One region of the Geodermatophilus sp. FMUSA9-8 genome, then DNA from elsewhere that is predicted to be linked to it. Evidence: riboswitches for the same ligand, from Rfam matches in the RefSeq annotation. Region 1 holds a riboswitch; each other region holds the start of a gene.
The links. A riboswitch is a leader RNA that binds a small molecule or an ion and turns the genes downstream of it on or off. The one in region 1 is predicted to bind cyclic di-AMP.
Positions count from the first base shown of each region.

Region 2: linked by a shared signal. The riboswitch ahead of WA616_RS14330 (C40 family peptidase) and the one ahead of WA616_RS11275 (C40 family peptidase) in region 1 are both predicted to bind cyclic di-AMP.
Region 3: linked by a shared signal. The riboswitch ahead of WA616_RS16575 (M23 family metallopeptidase) and the one ahead of WA616_RS11275 (C40 family peptidase) in region 1 are both predicted to bind cyclic di-AMP.
Region 4: linked by a shared signal. The riboswitch ahead of WA616_RS02415 (hypothetical protein) and the one ahead of WA616_RS11275 (C40 family peptidase) in region 1 are both predicted to bind cyclic di-AMP.

Region 1 covers NZ_JBAGKE010000004.1:313,535-318,992, reverse strand. The annotation lists gene WA616_RS11285 (NlpC/P60 family protein) at 1-1,042, shown strand, start outside; gene WA616_RS11280 (hypothetical protein) at 1,154-1,462, shown strand; cyclic di-AMP (ydaO/yuaA leader) riboswitch at 1,622-1,799, shown strand; gene WA616_RS11275 (C40 family peptidase) at 1,816-3,006, shown strand; gene WA616_RS11270 (M48 family metallopeptidase) at 3,189-4,505, shown strand; gene WA616_RS11265 (glycosyltransferase family 4 protein) at 4,502-5,458, shown strand, end outside.
Region 2 covers NZ_JBAGKE010000006.1:177,442-182,899, reverse strand. The annotation lists gene WA616_RS14345 (serine hydrolase domain-containing protein) at 1-63, opposite strand, end outside; gene WA616_RS14340 (DUF3817 domain-containing protein) at 79-396, opposite strand; gene WA616_RS14335 (hypothetical protein) at 505-1,056, shown strand; gene WA616_RS14330 (C40 family peptidase) at 1,094-2,218, opposite strand; cyclic di-AMP (ydaO/yuaA leader) riboswitch at 2,226-2,362, opposite strand; gene WA616_RS14325 (hypothetical protein) at 2,551-2,772, shown strand; partial or broken gene WA616_RS14320 (YhjD/YihY/BrkB family envelope integrity protein) at 2,821-3,639, shown strand; gene WA616_RS14315 (penicillin-binding protein) at 3,657-5,458, opposite strand, start outside.
Region 3 covers NZ_JBAGKE010000008.1:18,104-23,561, reverse strand. The annotation lists gene WA616_RS16580 (M23 family metallopeptidase) at 1-1,168, shown strand, start outside; gene WA616_RS16575 (M23 family metallopeptidase) at 1,275-2,519, opposite strand; cyclic di-AMP (ydaO/yuaA leader) riboswitch at 2,531-2,673, opposite strand; gene ccsB (c-type cytochrome biogenesis protein CcsB) at 2,997-3,986, opposite strand; gene lnt (apolipoprotein N-acyltransferase) at 3,986-5,458, opposite strand, start outside.
Region 4 covers NZ_JBAGKE010000001.1:494,268-499,725, forward strand. The annotation lists gene WA616_RS02410 (ROK family transcriptional regulator) at 1-966, shown strand, start outside; gene WA616_RS02415 (hypothetical protein) at 985-1,995, opposite strand; cyclic di-AMP (ydaO/yuaA leader) riboswitch at 2,247-2,388, opposite strand; gene WA616_RS02420 (DNA-directed RNA polymerase subunit alpha C-terminal domain-containing protein) at 2,565-3,167, opposite strand; gene WA616_RS02425 (serine/threonine-protein kinase) at 3,193-4,989, opposite strand; gene WA616_RS02430 (bile acid:sodium symporter family protein) at 5,254-5,458, shown strand, end outside.

The DNA.
Region 1 (5,458 bases):
CTGGCGTGCGTACCTCGACCAGCTCGCGGCGGCCGGGGTCGCGGCCCCGCCGGCGTCGGTGCTGCTCGACCCCGCGGCCGGGCTGCCCGGCGGGCTGCTGCCGGTCGGCGCCGCGGCCGGCGGCGCCCAGCGCGGGGCGGCGCAGTCCCCCCGGGAGCCCACGTCGCTGCTGGTGCTCCCGGCCGAGACGCTGGCCGCCGTCACCGCCGCGATGGACGCCCTCGGCCGGCCGTACGCGCCCGGGACGGCGGGGCCCGACTCCTGGGACTGCGGGTCGCTGGTGTCGACGGTCTACCGCGACGCCGGGATCGACCTGCCCGGCGACCAGGCGGGGCTGTTCGCGGTGACGACCCCGGTCGACCTCGCCGACGTGCTGCCGGGCGACCTGGTGTTCCTCGGCACGCCGGAGTCGGGACTCGGGCACGTGGGCATCGCCCTCGACGGGCAGACGATGCTGGCCGCCGACGGGCGGGCCGGCGCGGTCGTCGTCCGCCGGCTGCCGGCCGACCAGGTGCTGCACGTCGGCCGGCCGAGCCTCGGCCGGCGCGCGGAGGTGGCCCCGCCGGGCCCGACCGGCGGCGCGCTGCGCGTGGAGTGCGGCAACACGGTCTACCCGCCGAGCTCCGTCGAGGGGCGCTCGTGGGGCGGTTACCCCAACGGCCTGATCCCGCCCAGCGCGCTGTGCCCGATCGGCGTCGGGTCGCACGCGCTGCGCTGCGACGCCGCGGCGGCCTGGCGGGCGATGAGCGCCGCCTACGCGACGGCGTTCGGCGGGCCGGTCTGCATCACCGACTCCTACCGCACCTACGCCTCGCAGGTGCGGCTCTACGGGGAGAAGCCGGCGCTCGCGGCGGTGCCCGGCACCAGCAACCACGGCTGGGGCCTGGCCGTGGACCTGTGCGGTGGCATCGACACCTTCGGCACCCCGCAGTACGCGTGGATGGTCGCCAACGCCGGCCGCTTCGGCTGGCTGCACCCCACGTGGGCCGACCCGGGCAACGGCCGCGAGGAGCCCTGGCACTGGGAGTACGCGGGCAGCTGAGCCGGGACTGTCGGTGGCCGTCCCTAGCGTGCCGGCCAACCGACAGGGAGACCCGTCCCGTCCGCCGCCCGGTCTCCCGGGCGCGCGGCGGGGCACCGGAGGGACACCGCCATGCTCATCGACTGCGACTCGTGCACCGTGCGCGGCACCGGCTGCGCCGACTGCGTCGTCACCGTGCTGCTCGGCGCGCCGCCGGCGGAGCTGGGCACCGAGCCCGTGCTGCTGCCGGTGCCGCCGGTCCCGGCCGCCACCGCCCGCGCCACGGACGACGCCGCCGCGCCCCTCGCGGGCGTGGTGGTCGACCTCGACGACGTGGAGCGCCGCGCCGTGCGCGCCCTGGCCGACGGCGGCCTGGTGCCTCCGCTGCGTCACCGGCCGGCGGGGGAGGCCCGTCCGGGTGGGCGCCGCCGCACCGGCTGAGACGCAGGTGACGGCCCGGGCAGGCGCGCACCGGAGTGGCGCGACTGCTCACCGTGTGTGTTCTCACAGTTCCCGGGGTCCGCGTTTGTCACATCTGCATCACGTCCGTACTGTGGCCGCGTCCGGCCGGGTGGTCGTCACCCACTGCGAGGTGACCTCGGCCGGTCACCGCCGAGTCACCGGACGCCGCCCCCGGGTGTGCGCCAGGTGAGCCGGGGACCCACCGCAGCACTGGGGTGAGTTCTCACGGGCACCGGTCCGCCGGGGTCCAGAGATAGGGCACGTCTTCCCAGCCCGAACCCGTCAGCTAACTCGGTAGGCGGTAGCTGAGGAAGAACGGAGAGCCGCCGCCCGTGGCGACCCCCCGCCCCTCCCTGGGGCATGCCCGTGAACAGTCCGCGTCCCGCAGCACCGCCCGTGTCGCGGGGGCGCACCGCCCCTCCCGCCGCCGTCTCCTCGGCCGCGTCGCGCTGGTCGGCACCACCGCCGCGCTGACCGTGACGCTCCTGCCCGGCACCGCCGTGGCCGACCCGGAGCGGGCCACCACGCCGGAGCAGGCCGCCGAGCTCGCCGCCGACGCCGGCCGCCGCCTGGAGGCCGTCTCCGAGCAGGTGAACGAGGCCCGCGAGACCGTCCTGCAGCAGCAGGCCGCCGCCGCGGCCGCCGACCAGGCGCTCGCCGACGCGCAGGCCCAGCTGCAGGCCCTCGACGGGCAGATCCGCGAGGTCGCCCGCACCGCGTGGACCGGCGGCAACGACACCTTCGCCGGCCTCGAGCTGCTGATGACCAGCGACTCCGCCGACGACTTCGTCAACTCGCTGGCCACCCTCGACCAGATCGCCGGGCACACCACCGACGTGCTCGCCGAGGTCGGTGAGGCTGCCGCGGCCGCCCAGCAGGCGCAGTCCGACGCCGACGCCGCCGAGGCCGACGCGCAGCGCACCCTCGACGACCTCAGCGCCCAGGAGGCGCGGCTCGAGGAGGACATCGCCGACTACCAGGCGCAGTTCGCCGCGCTGACCGCCGCCCAGCAGGCGGCCGCCCTGGCCGCCCAGCAGGCCGGCGAGGCCGAGGAGGCCGCGGCCCCCGCGGCGGCCGGCGGCAGCACCGGCGAGAGCGCCCCGGTCGCGCAGGCCGCCGGTCAGGCCGCGGCGGCCCAGCCCGCCCCGGTGGCGGCGGCCGGTGGCGGCAGCGGCGCCGCGCAGGCCGCCGTGCAGACCGCGCTGGCGCAGGTCGGCGACCCCTACGTGTGGGGCGCCGGCGGGCCGAACGCCTTCGACTGCTCGGGCCTGACCCAGTACGCCTACGCGGCGGCCGGGATCAGCCTCCCGCACTCGAGCCGCATGCAGTCGCAGATGGGCACCGCGGTCACGCGGTCGCAGCTGCAGCCGGGCGACCTGATCTTCTACTACAGCCCGGTCAGCCACGTCTCGATGTACATCGGCAACGGCCAGATGGTGCACGCCTCCACCTCCGGTGTGCCGGTGAAGGTCGTGTCCGTGGACTCGATGGGCGGCATCACCGCGATGCGCCGCATCGCCTGACGAAGGACCCCTTCCTCCCCACGCCTCGCGAGCTCGGCGCGGGACCCGGGAGGGGGCCGTTCCAGCACCTCACCGGTGAGGGCCGGGGACCCAGCACGGGTCCCCGGCCCTCGCCGCGTCCGGGGCACGGGCCGTCCGTCCCGGCGCCCGCCTAGGATCGGCCGGGTGGGCTGGGCGGCGGCGTGAGCAGGGCCCGCCAGGAGGACCGCACCGGCCCCGCGCCGGCCCGCACCTGGACCGCCCGCCGCGCCGCCCTCGTCGTCGCCGCGGTGCTCGGGGCGGCGTTCGTCGTCGTGGTGGCCGTCCGGACGCCGTGGACCGTGCTGCCTCCCCCGCCCGGCGGGGCCGCACCGGTCAGCGACGACGCCGGGCTGCCCGCCGAGGTGGTGCGCCGCGCCGAGGCACTGGCCGGCGACCTGCGTCCCGCCTCGCTGGCCAACCTCCTGCTCGGCCTGGCCGTCTCCGCCCTGTTCGGCCTGACCCGCCTCGGCAGCCGGCTGGTCGGCGCGCTCGGCCGGGCCGACGGCCGCCGGTGGCCGCTGACCGTCCTGGCCGCCACGGTGGTCCTGCTGCTCGCCGGGCGGCTGGCCACGCTGCCGATCAGCGCGTACGGCGAGGTGGTCCGGCACCGCTACGGCCTGTCCACCCGGTCGTGGGGGCTGTGGCTGCGCGACGTGGCCGTGAACACCGCCATCGACGCCGGCCTCACCGCGCTCGGGCTGCTCGCCCTCGTGGCCCTGGCCCGGCGGGCGCCGCGCACCTGGTGGGCGTGGGCGTCGGCGGGCGCCGCCGCGCTCGTGGTCACCGGCTCCTTCCTCTACCCGGTGGTGATCGAGCCGGCGTTCAACAGCTTCGCGTCGCTCCCGGCCGGGCAGCTGCGCACCCACGTCCTGGAGCTCGCCGAGGAGAGCGGCACGCCGGTCGAGGACGTCCTCGTGGCCGACGCCTCCCGCCGGACGACGTCGCTCAACGCGTACGTGTCCGGGTTCGGCTCCACGCGCCGCGTCGTCCTCTACGACACGCTGCTCGCCGACGTGCCCGACGACGAGATCGAGTCGATCGTGGCCCACGAGCTCGGACACGTGGCCACCGACGACGTCCTCACCGGCACGCTGATGGGCGCCCTCGGCGCGGCGGGAGCGGTGGCGCTGCTCGGCTGGCTGCTGTCGTGGCCGCCCCTGCTCCGGCGGGCGGGCGCGGGGTCGGCCGGCGACCCGCGGGTCGTGCCGCTGGTGCTGCTGCTCAGCGCCGTCGGCACGCTGGCGGCCACCCCGGTGCAGAACCTCGTCTCGCGGCACGTGGAGGCCCGCGCCGACCTGCACGCCCTCGACCTCACCGGCGACGCCGCGGCGTTCGTGGCGATGCAGCAGCGGCTGGGGGAGACCAACCTCTCCGACCCCAGCCCGCCCGCGGCCTGGCAGTGGTTCTTCGGCTCGCACCCGACGACGGCCCAGCGGGTGGCGATGGCGGAGGACTGGCTCGGACCGGGCGGCCGGTGAGCCGCACGCTCGTCGTCACCAACGACTTCCCGCCGCGGCAGGGCGGCATCCAGACCTTCGTCGCCGCGCTGCTCGAGCGCCGCCCGCCGGGGTCGCTGGTGGTGCTCGCCTCGCGCTCGCCCGGCTGGGAGGCGTACGACGCGCAGCTGCCCTACCCGGTCGTCCGGCAGCGGACGTCGATGCTCCTCCCCACCCCGGCCACCGCCCGGGCCGCGGCGGCGCTCGTCCGCGAGCACGGCTGCGACACCGTCCTGTTCGGGGCGGCCGCCCCGCTCGGGCTGCTCGCCCCGGGCCTGCGCGCCGCCGGGGCGCGGCGCCTGGTGGGCGTCACGCACGGGCACGAGACCGGCTGGGTCGCCCTGCCCGTCGCCCGGCAGCTGGTGCAGCGGATCGCCGGGGGCCTCGACGTCGTCACCTACATCAGTGGGTACACCCGCGGCCGCCTGGCTCCGGCGCTCGAGGGGCGGACGCGGCTCGCGCAGCTGTCGCCCGGTGTCGACGTCGACCGGTTCACCCCGGCCGCCGACGGGACGGCGGTCCGCCGCCGGTACGGGCTGGGGGACGCGCCGGTGGTCGTGTGCGTCTCCCGCCTGGTGCCGCGCAAGGGCCAGGACGTGCTGGTGGCCGCCTGGCCGCGGGTGCTCGCCCGTCACCCCGGCGCCCGGCTGCTGCTGGTCGGCGGCGGTCCCGACGAGGCCCGGCTGCGGCGCGCGGCCCGCGGGCTCGGGGACGCGGTGGTGCTGACCGGCGCGGTGCCGCCCGCGCAGCTGCCCGAGCACTACGCCGCGGGCGACGTGTTCGCCATGCCCTGCCGCACCCGCCGCGGCGGCCTCGACGTCGAGGGCCTGGGGATGGTGTACCTGGAGGCCGCCGCGTGCGGCCTGCCGGTGGTGGCCGGCACGTCCGGCGGGGCGCCGGAGGCGGTGCTCGACGGCGAGTCGGGCACCGTGGTG
Region 2 (5,458 bases), on a different contig from region 1:
CTGCGCGCGGGCGGTGCGGGCGAGCAGGGTGCGGGCGGTGGCGGGCAGCACGGGCTCGGGCATGCCCGGAACCGTAGGTCAGGCGCGGGCGGGGACCGCCAGCCGCCCGGTGCGCACCGCCCAGCGCTCGAACAGCACGGTGGCCAGCGGCGGGATCGACGCGACGAGCGCGAGCAGCGTCGTCCAGCGCGACCAGCGCAGCACCCGGGCGGCGACGAGCGTGACGAGGACGTAGGCGACGAACACCGCGCCGTGGACCGGCCCGAAGACCTGCACGCCCACCTCGGAGGTCCCGGGCACGTACTTCACGTACATCCCGGCCAGCAGGCCCACCCAGGACAGCGCCTCGGCGACGGCGACGACGCGGAAGGCGAGCGCGACGGTGCGGGGGTTCATCGGTGCGGTCCTCGGGGTCGGGGTCGGGCTGGGGTCCGGAGGGTCCAACGCGGCGGGGCGGCCGGGTGTCCCGGACGGCGGTGTGACCTGGGTGGCAGGGTCGGCGCCGTGCGGGGTCTGGCGCGGCGGGAGTTCTGCCTGGTCCTGCTGCGCCGGATGGCCGACCTGCGGCCCGACCTCGTCGCCGGCGCCCTCCCCCGGCTCGGGGCCACCCGGGCGGAGGCGCACGCGGCGCACACCCGCTGGCAGGCGCTGCACCACGCGCCGCGGGCGCCGCGCGGGCTGGCGCTGCGGGCCGCCGTCCTCGGGCCGGCCGAGCGCGTCGAGGTGCGCCCGTTCGGCGACCTGGAGCTCGACGTGCGGCACTGGCCGCTGCCGCTGTGGCCGCACCTGCGCTGGGAGGTGGTGTCCACCGTCGAGGGCGCCGTGCTGCACGAGCACCTGGTGCGCGCGCCGGGCTCCCCGGTGCCGCCGGCCGCGGACGGGCGGCTGCGCGTCTGGGAGCACGTGGTCGCCGACGTGAGCGGCCTGCCCGGCGCGGAGGAGGCCGACCCGCAGGTGGTCACCCGCTGGGAGGTGCGGCTGCCCTCCGGCGACACCGCGGCCTTCGTGTGGGGGCTGCTGCAGGTGGTCCGGACGCGGCGGGGCCCCGGCACCTGAGCGGCACCGGGGCCCCGGGGTCCCGAGGGGTCCTTCGTCAGCCGATGCGGCGGGCGCCGGCGTAGCCGCCCATCGAGTCGATGCTCGCGACCTTGACGACGTCACCCGAGGTCGGCGCGTGCACCATCTGGCCGTTGCCGATGTAGATGCCCACGTGGCTCACCGGGCTGTAGAAGAACACCAGGTCACCGGGCTGCAGGTTCGCGCGGGAGACCGCGGCGCCCATCTGCGACTGCATGCGGCTGGAGTGCGGGAGGCTGATGCCGGCGGCGCGGAAGGCGTACTGCGTCAGGCCGGAGCAGTCGAAGGAACCCGGGCCGCCGGCCGCCCACACGTAGGGCTTGCCGCGCTGGGCCATCGCGGTGGCGACCACGGTGCCGGCGACGCCGCTGGCGGGCGCCGCGGCCGCGGCCGGGGCGGACTCCGCGGAGGACGAGGACGCCGACGACGGGGCGGCCGGCTCCTCGCGCTCCTCGTCGCGGCTGGCGCGCTGGCCCTCGGCGGCGTGCGCGGCCGCGGCGGCCTCGAGGGCGGCGCGCCGCTCCTCGGCGGTGAGCCGGGCGAAGTCGGCCTGGTACTCGGCGATCTGGCCCTCGAGGTCGGCCTGCTGGGCGGCGACGGCGTCGTACTGGCGCTGCGCCTCGGCGGCGTGCTCGGCGGCGGCGGTCTGCGCGGCGGTGGCGGCCTCGGTGGCGGCCGCGGCCTGGCCGAGCAGCTCGCCCTGGTAGCCGGCGACGCCCTGGAGCAGGGTGACGCGGTTGACGAACTCGTCGGCGTCGTCGCTGGTCATGAGGGCCTGGAGCGGGCCCATGGTGTCGCCGGTGTAGGCCGACCGGGCGATGCCGACGACCTGCTGGCGGGCGGCGTCGACGGCGGCCTGCGCCTGGGCGAGGGTCGCGGCGGCGGCCTCGGCGGCGGCCTGCTGGGCGCTCAGGGCCTCGCGCGCCTCGTTGAACTGCTCGGTGACGACCTCGAGCTCGTGGCCGCGGGCGGCGACCAGCTGGGCGGCCTCGGCGGCGGTGGCGGGCTCCTCGGCCTGCGCGGGGACGGCGCCCAGGCCCAGCCCGATGCCCAGGGCCCCGGTGAGGGCGAGGGCGGCGCGGCGGCAGCGAAAGCGGCCGGTCGCGGGCATGCCGGGGACAGACGTGCGCAGGGACGCCACGCGCCAGTTCTCCTCTTCCCAGGCCGCCTACCGGGTTAGCTGACGGGTTCGGGCGTGGACTCGCCCGGCGCGTGCGGACACGCGCTGCACCCCAGGACTGCGTTGGGTCCCCGGCCCGGCCTCCCGAAGGGGCGACCGGCTCGACGGCGTCCGCGGGGTGTCACCCAGGTTGGTGACGGAGCGCCCCGTTGGACGTACTGAGAGTAGGGGCCGTGACCGAGGCGTGACAATGGGTTTCTTGTAATTACATGGCTCACACCGCGGCCCGGGCGGGAGCAGGAGGACCGACCCCGCCGGTTTGGGACCGGCCCGGGACGTGTAGGAGTCTGCTCATGTCCTCCTCCACGCGGATGCGCCTCGCCCGCCCGCTCGTCGTGCTGGCCCTCCTCGGCTCGCTGACGGCCTGCGGCGACAACACCGACTTCACCCGCGGGCCGACGAACTGCGACTCCAGCGGGGAGAACGCCAGCAACGAGAACGACGCGAGCTGCCAGGAGACCGGGGTCAACCCGGGCAACGACGCGCCCACCACCGACGACAGCTCCGACGACTGACCGCCTCCCCGAGGGGCGTGCGGACGCGGCGGCTGGTGGCGTGACCCGGTGAGCCCCGGACGGACGTGGACGGCGGCCCGGCTGCGCGCCGAGTCCCGGGGGCTGCTCGGCGGCGCCCGCCGACGGCTGCTGGGCCGCGACCTCGCGCTGATCGGCGCCGGGCTGACGTTCTACGCCGGCATCGCGGTGGTGCCGCTGCTGCTCGTGGCGGTGCGGCTGACCGCGCTGGTGACCTCGCGGGACGAGGTCCGGGCGCTCAGCGCGCGGCTGGCCGAGCTGCTGCCCACCCCGCTGGGCGCGCCGGAGGCGGTGGAGCGCCTGGTCGCGGCCGGCGTCCGGGTGGACCTGCTCGGCTTCGTCCTGGCGCTGCTCCCGCTGTCGCTGTACGGGGAGGGCCTGCGGCGGGCGCTCATGCGGTTCAGCCGGCGGCAGGAGAACCTCACCGCCTGGCGGGGACGGCTGTCGGCGCTGCCCCTGGTCGTCGTCACCCCGCTGCTGCTCTACCCGCTGCTGCTCGCCGCGCGGGTCATGGCGGACCTGGCCCGGGAGGACGGCGTCGGGCCGGCCCTCGGCCGGTTCTTCGTCGGCTACTACACGGTGCTGTTCGTGCTCACCGTGCCGCTGCTGTGGGGCTTCGGCGTGGTGGCCGGCGGGCGGCACCGCTGGGGCGCGCTGGTCAGCGGCGCGCTGTTCACCGCGGCCTGCCTGTCGGGGTTCCTGCAGGGCTTCGTGCTGTTCCTGTCGCTGCCGCTGGACCTCGGCGCGCCGTTCGGCGGCCTCGACGCGGTCGGCGCGGTGGTCGCCATCGGCCTGTGGCTGTTCCTGCTGCACCTGGTGCTGCTGAGCGGCTGGCTGCTCACCCAGGCGCTCGACGAGCGGCTCGGTCAGCCCGCGGGCTGGCCGGGCCAGCTGCCGCCGCCTCCGGGCCAGCCCCCCTCGGGAGCGGGTGCACCGGGCGCCGGCGGGCCGGGCGCGGGCTCCGGCTCGGCGGGCGGCGGGCCGGGCGCCGGCTCGGCCGGTGGCGCCTCGGGAGCGGGCGCCGGCCCGGGATCGGGCGCACCGGGCCCGGGCGCCGGCGCCGGTTCCGCGGGCGGCGGCTCGGGCTCGGGGGCCGGCTCCACGTAGTCGCTGCCGTTGCTCACCCGGATCGACACGACCTGGCCGGGCACCGCGCGGCCACCGCGCGGCGGGCTCGTGCCGAGCAGCGTCCCCGGCGCCTCGTCGCTGTCGACACGCACCGTCCGGGGCTCGAAGCCGGCGTCGGTGAGCGCCCGCTCGCAGCCGCGGACGCTCGAGCAGCCGGGCACCGGGCGGGTGTTGCCGTTCATCACGGTCTCGTCGGCGGGCGGGAAGTCGCTGCTGCCGCGGGCGGTGAGGATGGGCTCCATGGCGTCGCGCCAGATCGTGGCGCCCTTGCCGCCACCGAAGCCGCCGACGTCCTCGTTGCGCTTGGGGTTGAGCACCATGACGCTCGCGGTGATCTCGGGCGTGTAGCCGACGAAGGCGACCGAGTAGTTGTCCTGCGAGGTGCCGGTCTTGCCGGCGATCTGGTGCCCGCGGACGTAGGCGCGCGACCCGGTCTGGCCCGGGTTCCCCGGCTCGACGTCCTTGCGGAGCATCTGGTTCATCGTGTTCGCGACGCCGGGCGGGATCGCCTCGGGCGTGCACCGGTCCCCCACCGCCAGCGGCTCGCCGTCGGCGCCGACGGCCGGCTCCCCGGTGGAGTCCAGGACGGCGGTCACCGGGACGACGTCGCACTGGGTGCCGCCGGCGGCGAACGTCGAGTAGGCGCTGGCCAGCGCGAGCGGGCTGGTGGCCTCCGAGCCGAAGGTGAACGACCCCCGGTTCTCGTCGATGATCTGCTGCGGCAGTTCCGGCGGGCTGAACTGGAACAGCCCCATCGCCTCGGCCATCCGCACCGGCTCCTCGACGCTGCCGAGCGCGTCCTCCAGCGCCAGGAAGTAGGTGTTGGAGGACTGGTAGAGCGCCGTCGTGAGGTCCAGCGTGGAGCGGTAGGTGCCGGCGTTCTCGACGTCGTAGGGCCGGCTGCCGTCGCGGTAGACCCGCGAGACGTAGGGGTCCGACGTCGTGAGCGTGTAGTACGAGGAGTAGCCGCGGGCCAGCGCGGCGGCGGCGACGAAGACCTTGTAGGTCGAGCCCGAGCCCTGGCTGGGCGCGACGTTGAGGTTGAACGACTCCTGCGTCGGGTCGTTGCGGTCGTAGCCGAACGTACGGTTGACGCTCATCGCGAGCAGGTGGCCGGTGCCGGGCTCGACGGCGGTGAACATGCCGGCCAGCGAGTCGTCGGGCGCGAGCGTCTCGAGCACCGCGGCGTCGCCGGCGCGTTGCAGCTCGGGGTCCAGCGTCGTCTGCACGACGTACCCGCCGTTGTCGAGCTGCTCCTGGGTGAGGCCGAGCTCCTGGATCAGGTAGCGCTGGACGAAGTCGCAGACGAACGGGCCGACGCTGGCCTGCACGCAGCCGCGGCGCGGTGCGGGCGCCGGCGCCAGGTCCAGCGGGGCGGCCTGCGCGGCCGTGGCCTCGGCGGCGCCGACCATCCCCTGCTCGGCCATGCGGGAGAGGACCTCGTTGCGCCGGGCGGTGGCCGCCTCGGGGTCGGTGAACGGGTCGTCGTAGGTGGGGCTCTGCACCAGGCCGGCCAGCAGCGCCGCCTGCGGCAGGGACA
Region 3 (5,458 bases), on a different contig from region 1:
CGGCCGGATCGCCGCCCTGGTGGCCACCGCGGAGGGAGAGCTCGAGCGGGCCACCGTGCAGGCGGAGGCCGCGGGCGCCGCCTATCTCGCCGCCGAGGAGGCCCTCCAGGCGGCCCAGGACATCGCTGCACAGACCGCCGCTCAGCTGCAGGCGGCGACGGAGGCAATCGACGCAGCGACCTCCCGGCTGGGCACGTTCGCCCGCCGCAGCTACATGACCGGCAGCACGCTCACCACGGCCTCCGCGCTGCTGGACTCGGCCGGCCCCGGGGAGCTCCTCCAGCGAGCGGCGACGCTGGACTACGTCGGGGACCTGCAGGTCGACGTCCTCGCCGAGCTCCGGATCGCCCGCGTGCGCCAGGCCAACGCGGACTCCGAGGCGCGCGCCGCCCGCGACGCGATGGCCGCCGCCGAGGCCGAGGCGGCCGCCACCCGGGCCGCCGCCGACGCTCAGCTCGCCACCCAGCAGACCACCTACGCACAGGTCTCCGCGGAGAAGGCGGGCTACCAGCAGCAACTGCAGGCCGCGCAGATCCGGCTCCTGGAGCTGCAGGGCGCCCGCGACGCCTTCCGCCAGTGGCAGCAGCAGAAGGCCGCCGAGGAGGCGGCGGCCGCCGCGGCGGCCGCCCGCGCGGCACAGGAGGCAGCCGCCGCCGCAGCGGCCGCCCGCGCCGCGGCCACCAGCGGCCGCGGCGGCAGCAGCTCGGGATCGCCCTCCGGCGGAGGCTCAGGCCCGCCTTCCGGTGGCGGCGCGGCGGGGTCGTCCGGCTACGTCAAGCCGACGTCGGGCCGGGTCACCAGCTGCTTCGGTCCCCGCTGGGGGACGTTCACCTACGGCGTGGACATCGCCGCCCCCATCGGCACACCGATCTATGCGGCCACCTCGGGCGTGGTCCGGCGCGCCGGCTCGGCGACCGGCTTCGGGCTGGCCGTCTACATCCTCGGCGACGACGGCGCCATCACCGTCTACGGCCACATCAACCGGTACTTCGTCGAGGCCGGCGAGCGCGTGGTCGCCGGTCAGCAGATCGCCGAGGTCGGCAACCGCGGCCAGTCCACCGGCCCGCACCTGCACTTCGAGGTGCACCCGAACGGTGCCATGTACAGCGGAGCCGTTGACCCGGTGCCGTGGCTGCGCGCCCGGGGCGTCGAGATCAGCGGCTGCTGACCACCGGCCCGCCCGCGGACCCGGCAGGCCGCAGCTGCGCCGGCCGCCGGCGTCCTGCGGTCACCACGGGCCCCGCTCCGCAGGGCCGGGACCCGCGCGTCGTGGGTCAGCAGCCGAGGTCGACACCGCGAGCGGCCAGCCAGGGCGCCGGGTCGACGCGGTTGGCGTAGAGGCCGCCGGTGTGCGTCTCGATGTGCAGGTGCGGGCCGGTCGACTGGCCCTTGTTGCCCACCTCGGCGATCTGCTGGCCCGCGGTCACCGTCTGGCCGGCGGCCACGAAGTACTGGTTGATGTGGCCGTACACGGTGATGGTGCCGTCGGGGTGCTGGAGGTAGACGGCCAGGCCGAACCCGTTGGCCGGGCCGGCCTGCAGCACCACGCCCCCCTCGGGCGCGCGGATCGGCGTGCCGATGGGCGCGGCGATGTCGATGCCGTTGTGGTTGGTGCCCCACCGACTGCCGTAGCAGGAGGTCACCTGGCCGTCCACCAGCGCGCCGGAACCGGCGCGGGTCAGCGCCAGGTCGGTGCGCTGCTGCTCCTCCCAGGCAGCCGCGGGATCGGCGGCGCCGCGGGCGGCCAGCAGCTGCGTCTCCGCATCGCGCAGCCGCTGCTCGAGGACGGCCTTCTGCGCCGCGGCCGCGTCGTAGGACTGCTGGGACGCCGCGAGCTGCGCCTGCGCACCCGCGTCGGCCGCGGCCGCCGCCCGCGCCGCGGCATCCCGCTCGGCGACCGCCTCCCGGGCTGCGCGGTCGGCCCGCTCCTGGCGCTGCCGGACGTCCTCGAACGCCTCCAGCCGTGCGGCGCGGTCCTCACCGAGGAGGTCCATCGTCGCTGCGCGCTGCAGCACCTCCTCGGGACCCGCCGCGTCGAGGAGCACGGTCGCCCCGCCGAGGGGATCGGCGCCCATGAAGGCCTCCCGCCCGAGCGCGGCGACGTCGTCGCGCGCCGCGTCGACGGCGGCACGAGCGGCCTCCAGCTCGGCGGCCGCGGCCGCCGCCGCGGACTGCGCGGCGGTCAGCTCGGCCGCGGCGGCGCGGGAGGCGTCCGCGGCGGCCTCGGCCTCGACGGTCGCCCGCTGCAGCTGCTCCTCGGCCGCGGCCAGCTCCCGGTCGATGCGCTCGACCTCGGCGGCGAGGTCGCCGGAGACCGGCTGCCCCTCCCCGGCCAGGGATGGCGCGGCACCCGCCGCGGGGGCGGCTCCGCCGGCCAGGAGGGCCGCGACGAGCCCGGCGGGGACGAGGAACCGGCGCAGCCGCCGACCCGGGCGCCGCCGCGGCCGGACCGGCCGCGAGCCGGTGGTGGATCGAGGGACGGGGCACGTGCGAAGGGCGCGGTCGTACAGGGTCGCCAAGACGGCGGCTCTCCGTTCTTCCTGACCGCCTACCGGGTTAGCTGACGGGTTCGGGCTGGAAGTCGCCCTACCTGGCACGCAGCAGCGCACGCAGGACTCACCCCGAGGGTTCGGTGGGTTCCCGGTCCATCCGGCCGGTCGGCGCGGACGGTTCGGCGGGATCCGCCCGAGGTCCTCGGATCGAGGAGCACGGCTCGGCCGGACCGCAGGGAACTGTAGTACGAAGCAGCTTAGTTGTCACGGTCGGATAACGCCTCGCCCCACCTGGGCGCGTCGCGTCGACCCGTCGACCGAGCCGGGGTCGGCCCCCGGCGCGGACGAGACCGGCCCGCGCCGCCCCTCGTCACACCCGGGACGCCCCCGGCATCGGGCGGTCGGCCGCGGTGACGCGGGGCCTCGGCAGGACGCCGCAGCGCCCCCGCCGGTCCTGGCGGCGCGCGTGGCGGCGCGGTCCGCCCGTCCGGGGAGACGGCTCCCTCAGGAGACCCCGCCGTAGGAGTGCAGACCGGTGGAGACCAGGTTCACGAACAGCAGGTTGAACACCAGGCTCGCGAACGCCACCAGGTTGATCCAGGCCGCCGGCCGGCCGCGCCAGCCCGCGGTGGTGCGGGCGTGGAGGTAGGCGGCGTAGAGCGCCCAGGAGATGAACGCCCACGTCTCCTTGGGATCCCATCCCCAGAACCGTCCCCAGGCGCTCTCCGCCCAGATCGCGCCGGCGATGACGGCGAAGGTCCAGATCGGGAACCCGAAGACGGCCGTGCGGTGCGCCACCCGGTCCAGCGCCTCGACCGACGGCAGCCGGCTCCACGCTCCTCCGGAACGCTCCGCCCCACCCGCGGCGAGCCGCTCACGCCGCACGGCGACGAGGTACAGCGCGCTGGCCACGGCACTGACGATGAAGATGCCGAACGAGAGGATGGCTGCCGAGACGTGCACGGCCAGCCAGTCCGAGCGCAGGGCGGCGATCAGCGGCCCGGACTCGGCGTAGAGGTAGAGCCCGATGAGCACCAGGCCCAGCACCACCGGGCCCAGCACGAACAGACCGAGGCCCCGCAGCACGGGCACGCGCACCGCGAAGACGAGGAAGGCGAGCACGCCGGCCAGCACGGCGGCCGTGCCGAACTCGTACATGTTCCCCCAGGGGACCCGGCCGGTCGCCAGGCTGCGGGCGAGGAGGACACCGGCCTGGGCGAGTGCACCGGCAGCGGTCAGCACCATGCCCACCAGTCCCCAGCGACGGCGTGGCGGCCCGGCCTCGGCAGCGCCTTCCACGATGGCGGCGTCCCCGGTGACGGCGTCCCCGGGGAGCGGCGCGGTGCCCGCGCCGCTCCCCACTGCGACGGGCCGCGGCGCCGGGCGCCGGCCGAACGCGAGGTCCGCGGCGAACGCGACCACCGCGACGGCGTAGATCGCCACCGTGACGCTGAAGAGGGTGTCGGACAGCGCCGACAGCTGGTCGGGGGTCATCAACGGCCTTCCACGTGAGGACGGGGGTCGGTGCGGCGACGGGGCCGCCGGACGGGGCCAGCGGACAGGGCCCGGCGCCGGTCGACGACAGTCCCCAGGACGGCCGCGATCCCGACGCCGGTCAGGACCCACTCCGGGACGGCACCGAGCCGGGTGGCCACGGTGAGGTCCCGGCGCTGGGCGATCGGTTCGACGAAGACGCGCGGCGTGAACAGCTCGGACCTCTCGACCACGGTGCCGTCGGGGGCCACCACGGCGGAGATCCCGCTGGTCGCGGCGACGAGGACGGTGCGGCCGTGCTCGACGGCGCGCAGCCGGCTCATGGCCAGCTGCTGCTCGCTCTCGGCCGTGAAGCCGAACGTCGCGTTGTTGGTCTGCACCACGAGCACGGACGCACCGCCGTCGACGACGTCGGAGACGAGCCCGTCGTAGGCGACCTCGAAGCAGATGACGTCGCCGATCCGCACACCGCCGATGTCGAGGACACCGGGCTGGTCACCGGCGAGGAAGTCGCGGCGCAGCAGGTCCACCTGGTCGCTGAAGAACCGGAAGAACGACCGCAGCGGCATGTACTCCCCGAACGGCACCGGATGCCGCTTGGCGTACCGGGCGCCGGGTCCGCTCTGCGGGTCCCACACGATGCCCGCGTTGGTCAGGTTCTCCCCCGGCCCGTCGAGGACGGCGCCGACCAGGATGGGAGCGGCGATCGCCCGCGCGGCGGTGTCGATGGCCGCGGCGGCATCCGCGTTCTGGTACGGGTCGATGTCGGAGGAGTTCTCCGGCCAGATCACCAGGTCCGGCTGGGGACTCGCGCCCGCGGCCACCCGCGCGGCCAACGCGAGCGTCTGCTGCACGTGGTTGTCGAGCACCGCCCGGCGCCGCTCGTTGAACCCGAGGCCTGCCGCGGGGACGTCCCCCTGGATGACCGCGAACGTGGCCGGCCGCCCACCTGTCGTCAGGCTGTCCCCGGGCAGGGGCAGCCAGAGGGCGACCCCGACGGCGGGCACGAGCAGCGCCGCTGCGACGGGCGGGGCACAGGCCCGCAGCCCTGCCCCCCGGTTCCGGACCTTCCCGAGCACCGCCCGGGCGAGCCCGGCGGCGAGGAGCGTGCCGGTGAGGGCGACGGCGAACGACACCGACGCGGCTCCGCCGTAGGCGGCCAGCGAGGCGAACGGGCCGTCGGCCTGGCTGAACGCGATGCGACCCCACGGGAAGCCGCCGAAGGGCACCCGGGAGCGAGCAGCCTCCATCGCGACCCAGAGCGCCGCGGACCACAGTGGCCACCAGCGCAGGCTGCTGGTCAGGGCCGTCGCCGCGCCGAGGGCCGCGAAGAACCCCGCCTGCAGGACCGACAGCGCCAGCCACGGGAAGTCCCCGACGAAGGTGCCGGTCCACTTCAGCAGCGGGACCATGAACGCCAGGCCCAGGAGCAGTCCCAGCACCGCTCCCCGACCTGCGCTGCGGCCACGGAC
Region 4 (5,458 bases), on a different contig from region 1:
CCGCTGGCGCCCGGCTCGCGGCCGGCGGGCCTGGGCATGCAGGTCGACGCCGGCCTGGTCGCCGTCCGGGTGCTCGACCTGCGCGGCCGGGTGCTCGCGGAGCGGCTGCGCGAGGAGGACCTGCGCGACAGCGACCCGGCCGCCGCGCTGTCGCTGCTGGGCGGGCTGGCCGCCGACGTGCTGGGCGCGCTGCCCGCAGGCACCCGCGTCGTCGGGGCGGGGCTGGCGCTGCCCGGCCTGGTCGACGCCGGCCGCGGGCTGCTGCTGCGCGCGCCGAACCTGCGCTGGTCGCGGGTGTGCCCGGCCGAGCTGCTGGCCGGCGCCCTCCCCGCGGACCTGGTGCCGGCGCTGGGCAACGAGGCCGACCTGGCCGCGCGCAGCGTCGCCGAGGACGCGCCGGGGCGCCCCGGGCCGCACCGCGACTTCGTCTACCTGTCTGGCCAGATCGGCATCGGCGGCGCCGCGGTGCTGGGTGGGCGGGTGATGACCGGCAGCTCGGGCTGGGCCGGCGAGATCGGGCACGTCTGCGTCGACCCCGCCGGACCGGCGTGCCCGTGCGGGTCCACCGGCTGCCTGGAGCGCTACGCCGGCCGGCTGGCGCTGCTCGCCGCGGCCGGGGTGCCCGCCGACGCCGGCCCCGGCGAGCTGCGCACCCGCGCGGAGGCCGGCGACCCGGCCGCGCGGGCGGCGGTCGACGGCGCCGCGTGGGCGCTGGGCGTGGCCCTGGCCGGGGTGGTGAACGTCCTCGACATCCCGACCGTCGTGCTCGGCGGGCACCTCGCCGAGCTCACCGGCCTGCTGCGCCCGCGCCTGGAGGAGCACCTGGCCCGCCGGGTGCTGTCGGCCCGCTGGCGGCGGCCGGTGGTCGACGCCGGCGGTGCGGTGCCGGCCGCGGGGGCCACGGGCGCGGCGCTCCGGGCCCTCGACGCGGTGCTCGAGGACCCGGTGCGCTGGCTGCCGGCCTGAGCGGACCGGCTCCGGGTCTCAGCCCTGGTAGTTGACGTGCACGTGGTCGTAGTGGTTGGCGGTCACGCCGCCGCGGTCCTCCATGCGCGACCACGAGCCGCCCGGCGAGGACAGCATCCGCTGCTCCCAGATGAGGTAGTCGACGCCGAGCTCGGACCAGTGGTCGATGTGGTACTGCACGATCGCGTCGCCGAGGGCGGCGTCGGACAGGACCATGTAGTCCAGCGCCAGGCCCGACGGGTGCCCGCCCGGGTCGGCCGCGCTGGGCCGGGTGCCGCCGAGGGTGATCGAGGCGGCGCCGGGCACGTTGCTCACCACGGCGTCGGCCGCGGCCTGCACCACCGAGCGCACCGGGCCGGAGGTGTTGCTGATCCGGGCCACCCGGGAGGCCGTCGTCCCGGTGGCGGACGACGACGCCGACGACGAGGCGGACGACGAGGACCCGGACGACGACGCGGCGGCGGACTCCTGCTCTGCCTCCGCGGCGGCGGCCGCCTCGGCAGCCGCGGCCTCCGCGGCGGCGGCGGCCTCGGCGGCGACGCGGGCGGCCTCGGCCTCGGCGGCGAGCCGGGCGGCCTCGGCGGCCTGGGCGTCGCGGACGGCCTGGTCGGCGCCGGCCTGCGCCTGCTGGGCGGCGGTCTCGGCGGCCTCGCGGCTGCCGCGGCTCGCGGCGACCTGGCCGAGCTCCGCGATGTCCTGCGGCTGCACCGCCTGCGGCTCGGTGGCGGCGGGACCGGTCGCGGCCGACAGCCCCAGCGCCTGGGCGACGCTCAACGACTCCGACGTGCCGGCCTGCGCCTCGGCGGCCGGGTCGGGCGTGAGCAGCAGGTTGGCGGCCAGCGCGCCGGCCGCGGCGACGCCGAGCAGCAGCCCGGGGCGGCGGACGGCGGAGCGGCGGGCGGCCGGTCGGGCGGGGCGGGCGGCGCGGCGGGCGGTCCGGGCGGCGCCGCGGGGCGCGGCGGGGACGGCGATCTCCGCGGTGGGGGCGGCCGGCTCCGGCGTGCGGATCTCGGCGGTGGGGGCGTCCATGCGGGGCTGTGCTCCAGGGGTGCGGCCTCGCGGCCCGGTGGCGGGCACGGCGGGGCGGATGTGCGGGCGGCTCCGGCGGTCCGCGGGACGCGGTCGGCCGGCGACCGGCGTCCGGGCGGGGCCGGGCGGTCGCGGGACCGGCGTCGGGGACGGCCGGGGCGGTCAGATCCGGGGGCGCACCCCGGTGCGGCGGAGCCGGCGCGGGGGTGGTGCGGTCGTGCTGAGGGCGCGCGCCATCCGGCGGCTCTCCGTTCTCCCGATGGCCGCCTACCGGGTCAGCTGACGGGTTCGGGCGGGAAGCAGCCCTACCTGCGGGCGGACGGTGTCCGGCCCCGCGGGATTCACCCCAGTGGTGCGGTGGGTCCCCGGCTCGCCCCGGAGGGCGACTCGGCGGCGTCCGCCCGGACTCCCCGGACGGGGACGTGACGACCGGTCGGACGGCGCCACGGTAGACGTCGTTATCGCCCCGTGACAATCTCGCGCCGGTCCGGCGTGACGAGCGTCGCGCGCGCCGTCGGCGTGTCGCCGGTTCCCCGTGCGACTGCGCCGTGGGCCCGCGCCGTGCCGGGTCAGCCCAGCAGGCGGCGCAGGAGGTCGGCCTGGGTGCGCACCGACCAGACGGCCAGCCGGGCGGGCAGCGTGACGGCGGACCGGGCCACCCGGACGCCAAAGGCGAGCAGGTCGGCGTACTCGGCCGGGCGGGGCGCCGTCGCCCGGGGGGTCGTCGCGCGCGGGGACGCGGGGGCCGGCTCGGGCTCGTCGTCGCCGGGGTCCGCGTCGTCCTCCGGGGCGCCCGCGGCCCCGGCGTCCTCCCCGGTCGCGAGGAGGGCCTCGGCCGGGGCCTCGACCTGGGCCTCGGGCACCAGCAGGTCGAAGGCGGTGCGCCGGCGGGGGTCGCGCAGCGAGGCGAAGGACGGGATCTCCGGCGAGGCGGGCCCGCCGTCGTCCTCGGAGGGCAGCGGCAGCTGCGCCGGCGGCTCGGGCACGACCCGGCGGATGGCCGTCACCAGTCCCGGCCCGAGGCCCGGGACGGCGGCCAGTTCCCGGCGGGACAGGCCGGCGAGCGCGACGACGTCGGTGATGCCGGCGCGGGTCAGCGCGGTGACCGCGCGGGTGGGCAGGTCCAGCGTCGCGATCGTCCCCGCCGGCGCGCCCGGCGACCTGGTCGGCATGGCGGAGGACCCTAGTCGGCGCCGGTCAGCCGCCCGCACCGGCGTCCGGGCCGGGCGCACCCGCCGACGCCGGACCGGACGAGCCCGCCGACGGGGCGGACGACGAGCCCGGGGACCCCGGCGACCCCGACGCGGGGGCCTCCGGCTCCGACGGCGCGGGCTCCGACGGCGCGGGCTCCACCGGCTCGGGCTCCACCGGCTCGGACGACTCCGGGGCCGTCGGTGCCGAGTCCTCCGGCTCCGTCGGCGAGGGCTCCACCGGGTCCGAGGGCGCGGGAGCGGACTCCTCCGGCGCGGGCGCCGACTCCCCCGGCGCCGACCCGGCCGGCGCGGACTCACCCGCCCCCGACGGCGCGGCCCCGGTGTCCGCCGGCTGTGACGGGGCGGGCCCCGGCGGCGTGGTCGCGGACGGGGCGGCCGGCGCGGTCGCCGACCCGCTGCCCGGGGCGGCGGTGTCCGACGGCGCCGGCTCCCGCGCCGGTGCGGTGTCCTCGGCGGGCACCGGCCCGGCCGGGGACCCGGCGGCGGGCGGCGCGGCCGCGACGGACAGGGTCACGCGGTCGCCGGCCCGCAGCGGGACGCCGACGGGGTCGAGCGCCGCGACGGTGCCCGGCGCGACCGCCGTCGTCTGCTCGGTCTCCCGGGCGACGGTGAGGCCGAGGGCGGCGAGGTCGGCGGCGACGTCCTCGACCGGCCGGCCCACGTGGTCGCCGGCGGTCAGCACGACGGACGACGCCGCGGCGGCGCTCCCGCCCGACGGCGTCGAGGACTCGGCGGCCTGCGCCGGGGCCTGCCCGCCGCCCGAGCCGCCGGGCCACAGCACCACGGCGAGCAGGCCGGCGAGCACCAGCGCGAGGACCGGCGCCAGCAGCAGGACGCCGCGGCGCCGGGCGGGCGGCTCCCGCACGTCGTCGCCGACCGGCAGGAGGGCGGGCACCGGGCCGGTCGGCGGGCCCGCCCCGACGGCGGTCGGGCCGGAGGTCTCCTCGATGGTCTCCTGGACCGCGGTGAGGAAGGCGTCGGCGTCGGCCGGCCGCTCGGCAGGGTCCTTCACCAGCGCCGCGCCGATGAGGGAGCGCACGACCGGCGGCACGTCCTCGGGCAGCGGCTCGGGCTGCTCGCGCACCTGCTTGAGCGCCACGGCGACCGGGTTGGTGCCCTCGAAGGGCGCGTGGCCGGTGAGCGACTCGTAGCCGACCAGGCCGAGCGCGTAGACGTCGCTGGCCGGGCTCACCCGCCCGCCGGCGGCCTGCTCCGGCGACATGTAGCGCGCGGTGCCGATGACCTGCCCGGTGCCGGTGAGCGGCACGCTCTCGGCCGACCAGGCGATGCCGAAGTCGGTGAGCTTCACCCCGCCGTCGGGGCGCACGAGGATGTTGGCCGGCTTGACGTCGCGGTGCACGAGGCCCGCGCGGTGCGCCTCGGCGAGACCGGCCGCCGTCTGCTCGAGCACCGACAGGGCGGCGCCGGGCTCCAGCGGGCCGTCGGCCGACAGCAGCGCCGACAGCGGCGCCCCCTCGACCAGCTCCATCACCAGGTAGGCGAGGGACTCGCCGGTGTCGGCGTCGCGGGTCTCCCCGTAGTCGAGGACCGCGGCGATGTTCGGGTGGCTCAGCGCGGCGGCGTGCCGGGCCTCGCAGCGGAAGCGCTCGAGGAACACCGGGTCGTCGGCGTACTCGCTGCGCAGGACCTTGACCGCGACCGGCCGCTCCAGCAGCACGTCGCGGCCGCGCCACACCTGGCCCATGCCGCCGCTGGCGATCGGCTCCTGCAGCTGGTAGCGGTCCCCCAGCGTCTGCCGCCCGGTGCCCAGCGAGGTCACGTCCCGTGCTCCGTCCCGTCCGCGTGCGCGGGCCGGCTGCCCGCCTCCGTCGACTCCCCCCGGGAGCGGCCCGGCGACGGCTGAGCCGCCGCGAGCGCTCCAGCAGGGGTGCCCGGACGGCACCGTCCCCAACCACCGACCCCGGTCACAGGCCTCGACCACCCGGGTGGCCCGAACGGGAGGGGGCTCGCCTCAGGGCCTCCCGTCGGCCACGATCCGCACAGTTCCGCGGCAACGGCGCCGCGGCCGTCCCGGAGGTCGCCCATGGACTCGGCACTCGGCACCGTCGCCCTGCCCGCCGCGCTGGCGGTGATCATGTTCGGCCTCGGGCTGTCGCTGACCGTCGACGACTTCGCCCGGGTCACCCGCCGCCCGAAGGCGGCCGTCGTCGCCCTGGGGCTGCAGGTGGTCGTGCTGCCCGCGCTGTGCTTCGGGCTGGTGGCGCTCGCCGGGCTGGAGCCGGTGCTCG